Regions from separate parts of the Faecalibacterium hominis (ex Afrizal et al. 2022) genome, predicted to be linked through region 2. Evidence: a T-box and tRNA genes for the amino acid it is inferred to sense, from the RefSeq annotation. Region 2 holds a T-box; the other holds one or more tRNA genes.
What was found. The T-box of region 2 lies ahead of ACKXGA_RS12475 (valine--tRNA ligase). A T-box ahead of a tRNA ligase gene usually reads a tRNA of that ligase, here a tRNA-Val.
Positions count from the first base shown of each region.

Region 1 (3,197 bases), 1.3 Mb from region 2:
TGCGGCGGTCAGACCGGCAGGGCCTGCACCGATGATGGCAACCTTGTGGCCGTTCCATGCGGGCACGATGGGGGCGGTGTGGACGTTTTCACGGTGCCAGTCGGCCACAAAGCGCTCCAGGCGGCCGATGCCCACGGGCTCGTTCTTGATGCCGCGGGTGCACTTGCCCTCGCACTGGCTCTCCTGGGGGCAGACACGGCCGCAGACGGCGGGCAGGGAGGAGGAGCGGGCAATGACCTGATAGGCGGCTTCAAAGTCGCCCTCGGCCACATGACCGATGAACTCGGGGATATCGATGCCAACGGGGCAGCCGGTCTGGCAGGGCTTGTTCTTGCAGTGGATGCAGCGCTTTGCCTCGTTCACGGCCATCTCTTCGGTATAGCCCAGTGCAACTTCCTCAAAGTTCTTGTTGCGGACGTTGGGGTCCTGGGTGGGCATGGGGCACTTTTTGGGATCCATATTGAAAGCCATCTTACTTTGCCTCCTCAGTCTTGAACAGATTGCAGGCCTTCTCGCGGGCCTTTGCCTCAAAGGGGCGGTACATGGTGCCGCGGGCCATGGCTTCGTCGAAATCGACGAGATCACCGTCAAAGTCGGGGCCGTCCACGCAGGCAAACTTGGTCTCGCCGCCCACGGTCAGGCGGCAGCCGCCGCACATGCCGGTGCCGTCGATCATAATGGGGTTCATGGAGACGATGCTCTTCAGGCCGTGCTTCTGGCAGGTCTTGACAACGAATTTCATCATAATCAGCGGGCCGATGGTGATGACCAGATCATACTGGTTGCCGGCGGCCACCAGCTCGTCCAGAGCGGCAGTGACCACACCCTTGGTGCCGTAGCTGCCGTCATCGGTCATAATGCGCAGCTCGTCACTGCAGGCGTTGAACTCGTCCTCGAGGATGAGCAGATCCTTATTGCGGAAGCCGATGACGCTGTGGACGGTGCAGCCCTGGTCATGCAGCTCCTTGGCAATGGGCAGGGCGATGGCGCAGCCCACGCCGCCGCCCACAACACAGACCTTTTTCAGGCCCTCGGTCTCGGTGGCGCGGCCCAGGGGGCCCACAAAGTCATGGACGCTGTCGCCTGCGTTCAGGCTGTTCAGCTCCATGGTGGTGCCGCCCACGATCTGGAAGATGATATCCACAGTGCCCTTTTCGCGGTCGTAACCGGCCACGGTCAGGGGGATGCGCTCGCTGTCCTCAAACGGGCGCACAATGATAAACTGGCCCGGCTTTGCCTTTTTGGCAATGAGCGGGGCTTCAATGACCATCTTTGTCACGGTGGGGTTCAGCGCGACCTTTTCAGTGATCTTGTACATTGCGGTTGCTCCTTTTTTCTGGCAAAATCTCGGCACAAAAACACGTCTGCCCGCCCGCGCGGCACAGCAGACGTGTTTTTGTGCAACTTTTTGACAAGTTTATTATAACCTCTTTAAGAAGGGAAAGCAACCGAATTTTCTTTGTGTCTGCCGCCGCAAAGCTGAAACATTTCGGTTTCATTCCGGTTTCGGCTTTGTTTTTGAAAAACAGGCGCAGACAGGCGTGTTTTGCAAAAAGTCTGATTTTTTGGAAATTTGTTGTTGACAAAGCCTGCGTTTTACGCTATAATAGCCAACGTCGCCGGGAGCGAAACCCCGGCAGACCACATGAAATGTGCGGCCGTAGCTCATCTGGTAGAGCGCCACCTTGCCAAGGTGGAGGTAGCGAGTTCGAGCCTCGTCGGCCGCTCCATTTTGTGGAAGTTTAGCTCAGCTGGGAGAGCATCTGCCTTACAAGCAGAGGGTCAGCGGTTCGAGCCCGTTAACTTCCACCATGTGGCCCGGTAGCTCAGTTGGTTAGAGCACCAGCCTGTCACGCTGGGGGTCGTCGGTTCGAGCCCGATCCGGGTCGTTGCTGCTTCTCTGGAAGCAGCTTATATGCCTCTGTAGCTCAGTCGGTAGAGCAGGGGACTGAAAATCCCCGTGTCATTGGTTCGATTCCGATCGGAGGCACTTTATATGCGGCCGTAGCTCATCTGGTAGAGCGCCACCTTGCCAAGGTGGAGGTAGCGAGTTCGAGCCTCGTCGGCCGCTCCAGACAAACAAGCCACTGCAAAACATGATTCGTCGTGTGATGCAGCGGCTTTTTTGTACGTTGAAAGCTTTTTTGGAATTGGAAAAGGAGGGAAAAACGCAGTGATATTCGGCAAGTACATCAACCGGTATTACCTCAAGCATGCTCCCGTACTGCTGCTGGGCCTTGCCGCCCTGCTGACGGTGGATTACATCCAGCTTTTGATCCCGCAGCTCTACCGGCTGGTCATCAACGGGGTGAACCTTGGCCAGGTGGTGGTGAACGGTGAGACGCTGCTCTTTACCAAAGAGGTGCTGCTGCAGCACATCTGTCTGCCCATGATCTGGATCGTGGTGTTGATGGTCATTGGGCGCTTTTTGTGGCGCATCTGTTTCTTCGGCTCGGCGGTGCGGGTCGCAGCAGACCTGCGGGAGCGGATGTTCGACCACAGCCGCAGGCTGTCCCAGCAGTACTATCAGGTGAACAAGGTCGGCAACCTGATGAGCCTGTACACCAACGACCTGGACACCATTCAGGAGTGCTTTGGTGACGGCGTGCTGATGTTCTTCGACGCGCTGACCCTGGGTCTGCTGGCCCTTTATAAGATGTGGACCATGGACGTGCGGCTGACCCTGCTGGCCCTGATCCCGGCGCTTATCATGTTTGCCATCGGCACCCAGATGAGCAAGGTGATGACCCGGCGCTGGGAGGAGCGGCAGGAGGCCTTCTCCGGCCTTTCCGATTTTGCGCAGGAGAACTTTTCTGGCATTGCGGTCATCAAGGCCTTTGTCAAGGAGTACAAGGAACTGCAGGCCTTCCGGAAGCTGAACAAGGAAAACGAGGAGATCAACGTGACCTACACGAAGATCGCCACCCTGCTGGAGGTGCTGGTGACCCTGTTCGTGGAGTCCGTGATCTGCATCATTCTGGGTTACGGCGGTTATCTGGTCTATCAGGGCCGGTTCAACGCCGGCCAGCTGGTGGAGTACATCGGCTACTTTGAGGCCATTGTCTGGCCCATCATGGCTGTGTCCATGCTGATCGAAAAGACCAGCCGCGGCAGGGCTTCCCTGAACCGCATCACTGAGCTGCTGGATGCCCCCATCGATGTGGCCGACCGCCCCGGCGTGGCCGACCTGACCGACC
Region 1 covers NZ_CP186860.1:776,096-779,292, reverse strand. The annotation lists gene gltA (NADPH-dependent glutamate synthase) at 1-471, opposite strand, end outside; gene ACKXGA_RS03845 (sulfide/dihydroorotate dehydrogenase-like FAD/NAD-binding protein) at 473-1,318, opposite strand; tRNA gene ACKXGA_RS03840 (tRNA-Gly) at 1,655-1,730, shown strand; tRNA gene ACKXGA_RS03835 (tRNA-Val) at 1,737-1,812, shown strand; tRNA gene ACKXGA_RS03830 (tRNA-Asp) at 1,816-1,889, shown strand; tRNA gene ACKXGA_RS03825 (tRNA-Phe) at 1,918-1,990, shown strand; tRNA gene ACKXGA_RS03820 (tRNA-Gly) at 1,999-2,074, shown strand; gene ACKXGA_RS03815 (ABC transporter ATP-binding protein) at 2,174-3,197, shown strand, end outside.
Region 1: it has a tRNA-Val gene. The T-box ahead of ACKXGA_RS12475 (valine--tRNA ligase) is inferred to sense a tRNA for this amino acid. The anticodon was not compared.

Region 2 (3,197 bases):
TCTCGATGAACCAGTCGCAGTAGACATCCCAAATGAAGCTGTTGATCTTGGCAGCGGCCAGACCCATCTCGAAATGGTCGAGGTTGTCGGTCATGGCACCGGCCACCTGATTCAGCTTGGTCAGCACCCACTTGTCGCTCATGTCCAGCTTGCTCTCCTCGGGCAGGCCGGGCTGGAAGTCCTCGGGCAGGTTCATCAGGACGAAACGGGTGGCGTTCCACAGCTTATTGGCAAAGTTGCGGGCAGCCTCCACCTTCTTCTCGCTGTAACGCATATCGTTGCCGGGGGTGGAGCCGTCCAGCAGCATGAAGCGCAGTGCATCCGCGCCGTACTGGGCAATGACCTCCAGCGGATCGATGCCGTTGCCCAAGCTCTTGGACATCTTGCGGCCCTGGCTGTCGCGGACGATGCCGTGGATGCAGACGGTGTCGAAGGGTGCCTTGCCGGTGTAGGCCAGGCCGGAGAAGATCATGCGGCTGACCCAGAAGCCGATGATATCATAGCCGGTGACCAAGGTGTTTGTGGGGTAGAAATACTTCAGGTCCGCGCTGTCCTCGTTGGGCCAGCCCAGAGTGCTGAAGGGCCACAGAGCGGAGGAGAACCAGGTATCCAGGGTATCGGGGTCCTGGGTGAAGTGGCTGCCGCCGCACTTGGGGCAGGTGCAGGGCATCTCCTTGGCAACAACGGTCTCGCCGCAGTCATCGCAGTAGAAGGCCGGGATCTGGTGGCCCCACCACAGCTGACGGCTGATGCACCAGTCACGGGTACCCTTCATCCAGTTGAGGTAGTTCTTGGTAAAGCGCTCGGGCACAAACTTGATCTCGCCCTTCTCCACGCTCTCAATGGCAGGCTTTGCCAGCGGCTCCATCTTGACGAACCACTGCTTGGAGACCATGGGCTCGATGGTGGAGTGGCAGCGGTAGCAGGTGCCCACCTCGTGCTTCAGGGGCTCGATCTCCTTCAGGAAGCCGCCCTCCTTCAGGTCTGCCAGAATGGCCTTGCGGGCCTCGAGGGTGGTCATGCCGGCGTACTTGCCGCAGTCCAGCACCTCAGGCTCGTTCACGGTGTTCTTGCCTGCGGCAAACAGTGCATCGGCAGCGGCCTTATCGGCAGCACCGGTCATGTGGCCGTCGTAGGTAAACACCCGGACGATGGGCAGATCATGGCGCAGACCCACTTCAAAGTCGTTGGGATCGTGGGCGGGGGTGATCTTGACGACACCGGTGCCCTTGGTCATATCAGCGTGCTCGTCGCAGACGATGGGGATCTCCTTGTTCAGCAGGGGCAGGACAACATGGCAGCCGTGGAGGTGGGCATAGCGGGGGTCCTCGCCGTTGATGGCAACAGCGGTATCACCCAGCATGGTCTCGGGGCGGGTGGTTGCCAGCTCCAGCATCTCACCGGTCTCCTTGACCGGGTAGAGCAGGTGCCAGAAGCTGCCGTCCTTTTCCTCGTACTCCACCTCAGCATCCGAGATAGAGGTATTGCAGTGGGGGCACCAGTTGACCATCCGGTTGCCGCGGTAGATCAGGCCCTTGTCGTACAGGCGCACGAACACTTCCTTGACGGCATCCGAGCAGCCCTCGTCCATGGTAAAGCGCTCCCGCTGCCAGTCACAGCTGGTGCCCAGCTTTTTCAGCTGGCTGACGATGCGGTTGCCGTACTTGGTCTTCCAGTCCCAGGCGCGCTCCAGGAAACCGTCGCGGCCCACCATCTCCTTGGTCAGGCCCTCGGCACGCATGGCCTCCACGACCTTGGCCTCGGTGGCAATGGATGCGTGGTCGGTGCCGGGCACCCACAGGGCGGCATAGCCCTGCATCCGCTTGGTGCGGATGAGCACATCCTGCATGGTGTTATCCAACGCATGGCCCATGTGGAGCTGGCCGGTCACGTTCGGAGGGGGCATAACGATGGTGTAAGGCTTCTTGTCGGGGTCCGCTTCCGTGTGGAAGTAGCCGCCGTCCTGCCAGAACTGGTAGATACGGTCTTCCACCTGGCTGGGATCGTACTGTTTTGCGAGTTCTTTCATTGTATCCTCCCAAAAATGTGATGAGTGGGACGAAAAAAGCCGCCCCACGGAACGTTCCATGGGACGGCTGTAAACTACATACCGCGGTACCACCCAAATTGCACCGGCTGCAAACACAGCCCGTGCCCCTTGATGCCCCGGTAACGTGGGGCAGCTCCGAGGGCGGCTACTGGCTTCACCGCCCCTGCTCAAAAGCGACAGTGTGCGGCGCTTACCTGCCGGGCTCTCACCTGACCCCGACTCTCTGCAAGGCGGTTTGCCGCGCACACTCTTTCTCGTTGCATTTATACAAAGAATATAACGTTTTTTTGGCGTTTTGTCAATATGCTCCGAGAACTTCCTGCTTCAATCTGCCGATCAGCCGCTCCATCAGGGCCACCCGGTTGAAGGGGGTCATCAGGTAGAGGCCGTCCGCATACGGCAGGGCGGCCTTTGCCATTTCCAGCGAGATGGCAAGCCCCAGCTCCTCGCCCTGGGCACGGTCGAGCCCGGCAAACTTTTCAATGATCCAGTCCTCCACATGGATGCCGTTGATCTCGTTCTCCATGAAGATGGCGTTGCGCTGGCTGACCACTGGCATGATACCGGCCAGGATCTTTGCATCGACCCCCAGCGTCTCCCGGGATTTTTTCAGGTTTTCCACCGCCTGTGCCGAGAGCACCGGCTGGGTCAGAAAGCCGCTCATGCCGTTTTCCAGCTTCTCCTTTGCCCGGCGCAGCTCCACATCAAAGTTGCGGGCGTTCAGATTCAGGGCACCGAACACGGTCATGGGGCCGGGCATCTCCCGGCCTTCCCCTGCCAGCGAGACGATGTACTGGGCCAGCTTGCGGGAGTTGAACTGGTAAACGTTCTTCACCTCGTCCCGCTCTGCCGTGGGGATGGGATCACCGGTGATGGCCAGCACCTCCCGCACGCCCTCGGCATACAGGCCCAGCAGCAGGGCCTTGGTGGCGTTCAGGTTGCGGTCGCGGCAGGTCATGTGGGGCAGGGTGCACAGCCCCAGCTCCCGGTGGACCCGGCAGGCCACCAGAGAGGAATCCATCCGGGCCTGTGCAATGGGGCAGTCGGCAATGGTCAGCAGGTCAGCGCCCGCCGCCTGCAGCTTTTTTGCCCCTTCCAGATAGCCGGTCAGGTCCGCAGTGCGGGGCGAATCCAGCTCAATGGCAAT
Region 2 covers NZ_CP186860.1:2,592,132-2,595,328, reverse strand. The annotation lists gene ACKXGA_RS12475 (valine--tRNA ligase) at 1-2,029, opposite strand, end outside; T-box leader at 2,086-2,317, opposite strand; gene ACKXGA_RS12470 (bifunctional homocysteine S-methyltransferase/methylenetetrahydrofolate reductase) at 2,349-3,197, opposite strand, start outside.